2 regions of the Streptomyces sp. NPDC057010 genome follow, and region 2 is predicted to be linked to the other one. Evidence: riboswitches for the same ligand, from Rfam matches in the RefSeq annotation. Region 2 holds a riboswitch; the other holds the start of a gene.
The links. A riboswitch is a leader RNA that binds a small molecule or an ion and turns the genes downstream of it on or off. The one in region 2 is predicted to bind glycine.

Region 1 (4,408 bases), on a different contig from region 2:
GGGTAGTGCGGCTCCAGGCGCTTGGCGATGTAGTTGGCGCCGAGCACCGCGACCTGGGTCGCGCGCTTGAGGCCCTCGCCGCCCATGAGGCGCACGTACGACCAGGAGATCGGCAGGATGCCCGCCGAACCCCACGGCGCGGCCGAAATCGGGCCGACGCCCGTCTCCGGACCGGCCGTCGGCTGGAGCGGGTGGTTCGGCAGGTACGGGGCCAGGTGCGCCCGGACGCCGACCGGGCCGACGCCCGGGCCGCCGCCGCCGTGCGGGATGCAGAAGGTCTTGTGCAGGTTCAGGTGCGAGACGTCCCCGCCGAAGTGACCCGGCTTGGCCAGGCCCACCAGGGCGTTGAGGTTCGCGCCGTCCACGTAGACCTGGCCGCCGGCGTCGTGCACCTGGGCGCAGATGTCGGCGACGTGCTCCTCGAACACGCCGTGCGTGGAGGGGTACGTGATCATCAGCACGGCGAGCTCGTCGCGGTACTGCTCGATCTTGGCGCGCAGGTCGGCCGCGTCCACCTCGCCGTCGTCGGCGGTCTTGACGACGACGACCTTCATGCCGGCCATCACGGCGCTGGCGGCGTTGGTGCCGTGCGCGGAGGACGGGATGAGGCAGACGGTGCGCTGCTCGTCGCCGTTCGCGCGGTGGTAGGCGCGGACGGCCAGCAGGCCGGCGAGCTCACCCTGGGAGCCGGCGTTCGGCTGGATGGAGACCTTGTCGTAGCCGGTGACCTCGCAGAGACGTTCCTCCAGCTCGGTGATGAGCGTGAGGTAGCCCTCGGCCTGCTCCACCGGGGCGAAGGGGTGCAGCTGACCGAATTCGGGCCAGGTCACCGGCTCCATCTCGGTGGTCGCGTTGAGCTTCATGGTGCAGGAGCCCAGCGGGATCATGCCGCGGTCCAGCGCGTAGTCCTTGTCCGAGAGCTTGCGCAGGTAGCGCAGCATCGCGGTCTCGGAGCGGTGCTGGTGGAAGACCGGGTGGGTCAGGTACGCGTCCGAGCGCAGCAGGCCCTCGGGCAGCGTGTCGGCCGTGGTCTCGTCGAGCGCCTCGATGTCGGCGGTGACGCCGAAGGCGGCCCAGACGGCCTCGATGTCGGCGCGCAGGGTGGTCTCGTCGCAGGAGACGGAGACGTGGTCGGCGTCGGCCTGGTAGAGGTTCACCCCGCCCTTGCGGGCGGCGGCGACGACCTCGGCCGCACGGCCCGGCACACGGGCCGTGATGGTGTCGAAGTACGAGCCGTGCACGATCTCCACGCCGCCGGCCTGGAGACCCGCGGCGAGCAGGGCCGCGTAGCGGTGGGTCCGGCGGGCGATCGTCCGCAGGCCGTCCGGCCCGTGGTAGACGGCGTACATGGCCGCCATGACGGCCAGCAGCACCTGCGCGGTACAGATGTTGCTGGTGGCCTTCTCGCGGCGGATGTGCTGCTCGCGGGTCTGGAGGGCCAGGCGGTAGGCCTTGTTGCCGTCCGCGTCCACCGAGACGCCGACGAGGCGGCCCGGCAGCGAGCGGGCGTGCTTGGCCTGGACGGCCATGTAACCGGCGTGCGGTCCGCCGAAGCCCATCGGGACGCCGAAGCGCTGCGTGGTGCCCACCGCGATGTCCGCGCCCAGCTCGCCCGGGGAGGTCAGCAGGGTCAGGGCGAGCAGGTCGGCGGAGACGGTGACGATGGCACCGAGCTCGTGCGCCTGGTCGATGAGCGGCTTGATCTCCCGCACGGCACCGGAGGCGCCCGGGTACTGGATCAGGACGCCGAAGACACCGCGCTCGGCGATCTCGGCCGGGATGCCGTTGCTCAGGTCGGCCACGACGACCTCGACACCGGTCGGCTCGGCGCGGGTCTCGATCACGGCGATGGTCTGCGGCAGCACGTCGGCGTCGATGAGGAAGACGCCGTCCTTGACCTTGCCCACGCGGCGGGCGAGCGACATGGCCTCGGCGGCCGCGGTGCCCTCGTCGAGCAGCGAGGCACCGGAGGTCGGCAGGCCGGTCAGGTCCGCGACGACGGTCTGGAAGTTCAGCAGCGCTTCGAGGCGGCCCTGCGAGATCTCCGGCTGGTACGGCGTGTAGGCCGTGTACCAGGCCGGGTTCTCCATCACGTTGCGGAGGATCACCGGCGGCGTGAAGGTCCCGTAGTAGCCGAGACCGATCATCGGGGTGAGGACCTGGTTGCGGTCGGCGAGGGAGCGCAGCTCGGCCAGTACCTCGGCCTCGGTGCGCGCCTCGGGCAGGTTCAGCGCTTCTGCGGTCTTGATGACATCCGGCACCGCGGCGGCGGTCAGGTCGTCCAGGGAGCCGTAGCCCACCTGGGCGAGCATCTTCGCCTGCGCCTCGGCATCCGGGCCGATGTGGCGCTGCTCGAAGGGGATGCCTCGCTCCAGCTGGGAGAGCGGAATGCGGTTGGCGGTCATTACGGAGGCCTCCTGGTCGTATGACCTGCGAGGGGCACCACGGCGCGGGCACCCGGACGGCCTCCCCCTCTGTCATCTCAACCTGAGAGTTTCACCGGGCCTCACGGGGGTCGCCCGTGCGGTCCGGCTTTCACCGTCGGTGAGGAGGGGAACCGGCACTGCGCGCCCGGTACCCGCCCCTGCTTTCCAGAGTGGCCTCGTCCGTGCGGTACGTATGCCTGAGAGATTCCGGGGAGGATTTGCTCCTTCGGCGCCTCCGTCACGCTCACTCGGAGGACTCTCCCGCACAGGGTCGACAGCCGTCACCCAGCCTACCAGCGAGGATCTGGAGCCTCCCCGAGTGGCCTGCTTTCCCGATATGCACTTCTGTAGTGCTTACGGAGGAGTTGCGACCATTTGGAGGGACCGTGCAGACCGACATCGATCCGCGCAGCCTGATCGGCCGCAAGGCGTTCGACCGCAACGGCGCCAAGATCGGCACCGTCGACGAGGTCTACCTCGACGATGCCACGGGCGTCCCTGAATGGGCCGCCGTCCGCACGGGCCTGTTCAGCCGGGACGCCTTCGTGCCGCTGGAGCCCAGCGAGCTGGTGGGCGACACCCTCCGGGTGCCCTTCGACCGCTCCCTGATCAAGGACGCCCCCGACTTCGGCGTCGGCCGCCACCTCTCCCCCGAACAGGAGCTGCAGCTCTACCACCACTACGGCCTGGACGTGACCCTCCCGACGGACTTCCAGCACGACTTCGGCCGACTGGCGGGCGACGACACCACCTAGGACGCCCCTAGACCGCCCCTAGACCGTCCCTTCCGGCTCCGTCCCCCACCAGCGGCAGCGGATCGGACGGCTCCAGGTCCGGGTCCTCCACCCGGAAGGTCCGCACCCGGCCGGGCGGCGATCCGGGCTGCTCGAACCGTACGGTCACCCGCCCGACCCCGCTGCCCTGCACCCACCCGGGCCCGTACACCGCGTGCCGTACGTCGCTCCCGGCCGGCCACCGCCGCTCGGGAGCGGCCTCGGCCCCGCCGGGCGCCCCGGGCGGGGCTGACGGCCCCGGCGCCTGGTCGGCGGCCGCCAGGGCCTCCACACCCCCGCCCACCGCGAGGACGGCACCGCCGGGCTCCCGGCCCTCCCCTTCCGCCTCGGCGGCCCGCGTCTCCTCGGCCTGCGACTGCGCGAACAGGTCCTCCTGCGTGTAGTCCGCCAGGCCGGTCACCCCCACCCCCAGCAGCCGCACGCCGCCCGTGGTGTCCACACCCTCCAGCAGCCGGGCGGCCGCCTCCCGCACCACCGCGGGGTCGTCCGTGGGCCCCCGCAGGGTCTCCGAGCGCGTCAGGGTGGAGAAGTCGTACCGGCGCACCTTCAGCACGATCGTGCGCCCCGAATGCCCGGATCCCCGCAGCCGCTGCACGCACCGGTCGGCGAGCCGCTGCACCTCGCCGCGGATCCGCACGCGGTCGTGCAGGTCCACGTCGAAGGTGTCCTCCACCGACACCGACTTCGCGTCCCGCTCCGCGACCACCGGCCGGTCGTCCAGCCCCAGCGCCATCCGGTACAGCCCGACGCCGTGCGAGCGCCCCAGCATCCGGACCAGCTCGTCCTCGCCGGCCTCCGCCAGCTCCCCCACCGTGGTGATCCCGGCGCGGCGCAGGTGCTCGCCGGTGGCCGGCCCGACGCCGGGCAGGGTCCGCACCGACATGGGCGCCAGCAGCTCCCGCTCGGTGCCCGGCTCGATCAGCAGCAGACCGGCCGGCTTGGCCTCCTCGGAGGCGACCTTGGCCAGCATCTTCGACCCGGCCAGACCCACCGAGCCGCTGAGGCCCGTGGCGGCCCGGATGTCGGCCCGCAGCCGCTCCCCCGTCGCCCTGGCCGTCGCCGAGTCGAAGGCGGTCCCGCCCGCCTCCAGGTCCACGAAGGCCTCGTCCAGGCTCAGGGGCTCCACCAGCGGCGACAGTTCGCGCAGCAGGGCCATCACCACGTCGCTGACCTCGCGGTAGAGGCTGA
Region 2 (4,408 bases):
CAGCTCCTGCGGGGAGGTCACGCAGGGGGCGTAGCCGAGCCCCTCGACCTCCATGCCGCCGTACTGGGCGTCCGGGGAACCCGGCCGCCCCTGCCAGAGGAGCATCCACAGGCGGCCCTCGGCGAGGGCGTGCAGAAGCGACTCGTAGCCTTCATAGCGCCCCGGAGTCACCTGGCGCAGCATGTGCTCGACCTGCCCGGCCGCGGCCGTGCCTGACGCACTCACCCGGTACCCCTCTTCGTCCGCCCGTCGTCCACACGTACCAACAGCTTAAGCGGCGCTACGCGAGGTAGAAGGGGCGTACGCGCTCACGAATCCACTCCGTGACCGGGTCCTGGGCGGCGTCGAGGAGGATCAACTGCACGGGCCACGGCGGCGGAACGCGGGTCAGGGCCCGGCCGAGGGCGTCCATCGGGGCGTTCCGCATCTCGGGCTCCCATCCCAGCAGGCGGACACCGATGAACAGTTCCGGGTCCCCTCCCTCGACGCTGGCGAGGCAGCGGTGGGCGGCGGCGACCACGCCGGTGGCGCGGAACTCCTCGGCGGCGGCGGCCAGGAAGTCCACCGGGTCGTCCTGCCAGTCGGGTTCGTAGAGCCGCACGCGGCCGCCGGTGGCGGCGCCGTCGAGGGGGGTCCGGCCGGTGCGGCACAGCTCCGCCACGGCGGGCGGGGGGAGCGGGACGCCGACGGCGCCCTCGGGGTTGAGCGCGATGCCGAGCTGCGGGGGCAGGCCGCGGGCGAACTCGACGGCGGGGGCCACGGCGAAGTCCATGCCGGGGCCCGCGCAGGCGTGGAACTGGGCCTCGGAGCTGTACACCGGGACGTACGCCGCGCCGCCGATCTCCATGGTCGGCAGGGTGAGGCCCTCGGTGCCGCCCTGCTCGGAGCCGCCGCCGGCGGGCAGGGGCACCCACACCTGGCTCCGCCCGAGGACCTCCAGGATCCGCGCCCCGGCGTCCGGCTGCCCGAGCGCCGCCCCGAGCACCTGCTCCAGCTCATTCCCCGGCCAGCCGCTGCCCCGCATGTGCCCCTGCCTTCGTATCCCGCCGATGTCGGTGGAGAGGCTATCGGCCCGGGTACGGCGCCGCTCCCTGGGGCTCCGCCCCAGACCCCGCGCCTCAAACGCCGGCGGGGCTTGATTTGGCCCGCCCGAGTGCACAGGTGCGGCTACAAGACCGGGGCTCCGCCCCGCACCCCGCTCCTCAAACGCCGGAGGGGCTGGATTTGGGCTGAGGTGCCCCGCCCAGTGCGGCTACGGGTGGAACGCGATGCGGGTGACCGCGGCGGCCGAGCGGCGGTCCAGGAGGGTGGCCGAGGCGCAGCCGGCCGGCGGGCGGCCCGATTCCGCGTCGCGCAGGAGGCGGGTCACCGCACCGCGGTGGCGGGCGAACGCGTAGGACGAGACCCCGCGGCCACGGGCCGCCTGGCCGGCCAGGGCCTCCTCGGGGCTGGTGTCCAGCAGGAGCAGGTGCAGCGAACGGCCCCGGCGGCGCGCCGCCGCCGCCATCCAGTTCCGTACCCAGCTCTGCGTACCGCAGTCGTGGACGACGACCGAGGCACCGGAGCGCAGGGTCCGCCACAGCCCCCAGTAGTGCGCGGCGCGGACCAGCGGGCGGTAGACGGCATAGGGGAGCGCCGCCGGCATCCGGCGCTCCCAGCGCTCGCGGGTGTCCTGGGAGTCGATGGCCCCGCCCTCAGCCGCCGCCCGCTTGATCAGCGTGCTCTTGCCGCCGCCCGGCAGGCCGGACACCACCACGATGTCCCCCGGGGCGAAGCCCAGCCGCTGCGGCCCCCGCACCCCCGGCCCGCGCAGGTCCCGCACCGGCCCGGCCGGCTCCCGCCGGACCCGCGGCCCCGCACCCGCACCCCGCTGCACCGGCACCGGCCCCGCCGCCGTCGCCACCACTCCGAATCTCCGCACAGTGCTCGCCTCCCCCGAATCGGGTCCCAGGACCCTTGCCCACTGAGTGTAAAGAGACGGTAATCCGGCGGCCCCGGTTCCGGTCCGCCCCTTGAGAACCGCACGAACCTTCGGACCCCCACACCCGATCACCGCGGTGGCGTGCAATGATGTGCGCCATCTGGACCAACTGCATACCGGCCGCTTGAATCCGCGCGGGAGAGTCCCGGCACGCCGCAAGGCCGTGCGCGGGCGCCGAAGGAGCAAGAACCTCCCTTGAATCTCTCAGGCCCCGTACCGCGTGGATGAGGCAGATCTGAAAAGCGAGCTCCGCGACGCGGCGGCTCCACCCAAGGTGCAAGCCGGGTACCCCTGTCTGATCGGGGGCACTCTCGGCGAACCTCTCAGGTTCCGATGACAGATGGGGAGGACCCTCCTCGTCATGTCATGCCCTGGGACCCGGGAGCCACACCCATGAGCACTGCCCCCCGTCTGACCGCCCTCGATGCGGTGCACCGTTCGCTCGGTGCGACCATGACCGACTTCGCGGGCTGGGACATGCCGCTGCGGTACGCCAGCGAGCGCGACGAGCACAACGCCGTCCGCACCAAGGCCGGTCTCTTCGACCTCTCCCACATGGGCGAGATCACGCTCACCGGCCCGGAGGCCGTCAAGGCCCTGGACTACGCGCTGGTCGGCAACATCTCCACCGTCGGCGTCGGCCGGGCCCGGTACACGCACATCTGCCAGGAGGACGGCGGGATCGTCGACGACCTGATCGTCTACCGCCTGGGCGAGACCGAGTACATGGTCGTCGCCAACGCCTCCAACGCCCAGGTCGTCCTCGACGCCCTCACCGAGCGCGCCGCCGGCTTCGACACCGAGGTCCGCGACGACCGCGACGCGTACGCGCTGATCGCCGTCCAGGGCCCCGAGTCCCCCGGCATCCTCGCCTCCCTCACGGACGCCGACCTGGACGGCCTCAAGTACTACGCCGGCCTGCCGGGCACGGTGGCCGGGGTGCCCGCGCTGATCGCGCGTACGGGCTACACCGGCGAGGACGGCTTCGAGCTGTTCGTCTCCCCCGAGCACGCCGTGGAGCTGTGGCAGGCGCTGACGAAGGCCGGCGAGGGCGTCGGCCTGGTCCCGGCCGGCCTGTCCTGCCGCGACACCCTGCGCCTGGAAGCGGGCATGCCGCTGTACGGGCACGAGCTGAGCACCTCCCTCACGCCCTTCGACGCCGGTCTGGGCCGCGTCGTGAAGTTCGAGAAGGAGGGCGACTTCGTCGGCCGCGCCGCGCTGGAGGCCGCCGCCGAGCGCGCCGCCGGCACCCCGCCGCGCAAGCTGGTCGGCCTGATCGCCGAGGGCCGCCGCGTCCCGCGCGCCGGCTTCCCCGTCGTGTCCGGTGGAGCGGTGATCGGCGAGGTCACCTCCGGCGCCCCCTCCCCGACGCTGGGCAAGCCGATCGCGATGGCGTACGTGGACGCGGCGCACGCCGCGCCCGGCACCTCCGGCGTCGGCGTCGACATTCGCGGTACGCATGAGCCGTACGAGGTCGTGGCCCTGCCGTTCTACAAGCGGCAGAAGTAACGCTCGTACCGCGCTCGACCCGTCTCAGCCCGCAAGACCACTGTTCGTATTCACTCCCCCGCATCCAGGAGAATCAGGCCATGAGCAACCTCGAGAAGCTGCGTTACAGCAAGGAGCACGAGTGGCTGTCGGACGCCGAGGACGGCGTCGCGACGGTCGGCATCACGGAGTTCGCGGCCAACGCGCTCGGTGACGTCGTCTACGCCCAGCTCCCCGCCGTAGGCGACACGGTGACCGCGGGCGAGACCTGCGGCGAGCTGGAGTCGACCAAGTCGGTCAGCGACCTGTACTCCCCGGTCACCGGCGAGGTCGTCGAGTTCAACCAGGACGTCGTGGACGACCCGGCCCTGGTGAACACCGCCCCGTTCGAAGGCGGCTGGCTGTTCAAGGTGCGCGTCGCGGAGGAGCCGGCCGACCTGCTCTCCGCCGAGGAGTACGCCGCGCTCACCCACTCCGACAACTGACCCAGGGACTCCTGATGTCTGTGCTGAACACCCCTCTCCACGAGCTCGACCCGGACGTCGCCGCCGCCGTCGACGCCGAACTCGTGCGCCAGCAGTCGACCCTCGAAATGATCGCGTCGGAGAACTTCGCTCCGGTCGCCGTCATGGAGGCCCAGGGTTCGGTCCTGACCAACAAGTACGCCGAGGGCTACCCGGGCCGCCGTTACTACGGCGGCTGCGAGCACGTCGACGTGGTCGAGCAGATCGCGATCGACCGCATCAAGGCGCTGTTCGGCGCCGAGGCCGCGAACGTCCAGCCGCACTCGGGTGCGCAGGCGAACGCCGCCGCGATGTTCGCGCTGCTGAAGCCGGGCGACACGATCATGGGCCTGAACCTGGCCCACGGCGGTCACCTGACCCACGGCATGAAGATCAACTTCTCCGGCAAGCTCTACAACGTGGTCCCGTATCACGT

Region 1: another riboswitch for glycine. It lies ahead of gcvP (aminomethyl-transferring glycine dehydrogenase); the one in region 2 lies ahead of gcvT (glycine cleavage system aminomethyltransferase GcvT).

What each region holds. Positions count from the first base shown of each region.
Region 1 covers NZ_JBHUSC010000026.1:5,635-10,042, reverse strand. The annotation lists gene gcvP (aminomethyl-transferring glycine dehydrogenase) at 1-2,405, opposite strand, end outside; glycine riboswitch at 2,602-2,700, opposite strand; gene ACFTXQ_RS21615 (PRC-barrel domain-containing protein) at 2,813-3,181, shown strand; gene ACFTXQ_RS21610 (DNA polymerase IV) at 3,189-4,408, opposite strand, start outside.
Region 2 covers NZ_JBHUSC010000011.1:147,499-151,906, reverse strand. The annotation lists gene ACFTXQ_RS14240 (enhanced serine sensitivity protein SseB C-terminal domain-containing protein) at 1-225, opposite strand, end outside; gene ACFTXQ_RS14235 (enhanced serine sensitivity protein SseB) at 281-1,024, opposite strand; gene ACFTXQ_RS14230 (AAA family ATPase) at 1,253-1,921, opposite strand; glycine riboswitch at 2,107-2,210, shown strand; gene gcvT (glycine cleavage system aminomethyltransferase GcvT) at 2,375-3,490, shown strand; gene gcvH (glycine cleavage system protein GcvH) at 3,571-3,954, shown strand; gene glyA (serine hydroxymethyltransferase) at 3,969-4,408, shown strand, end outside.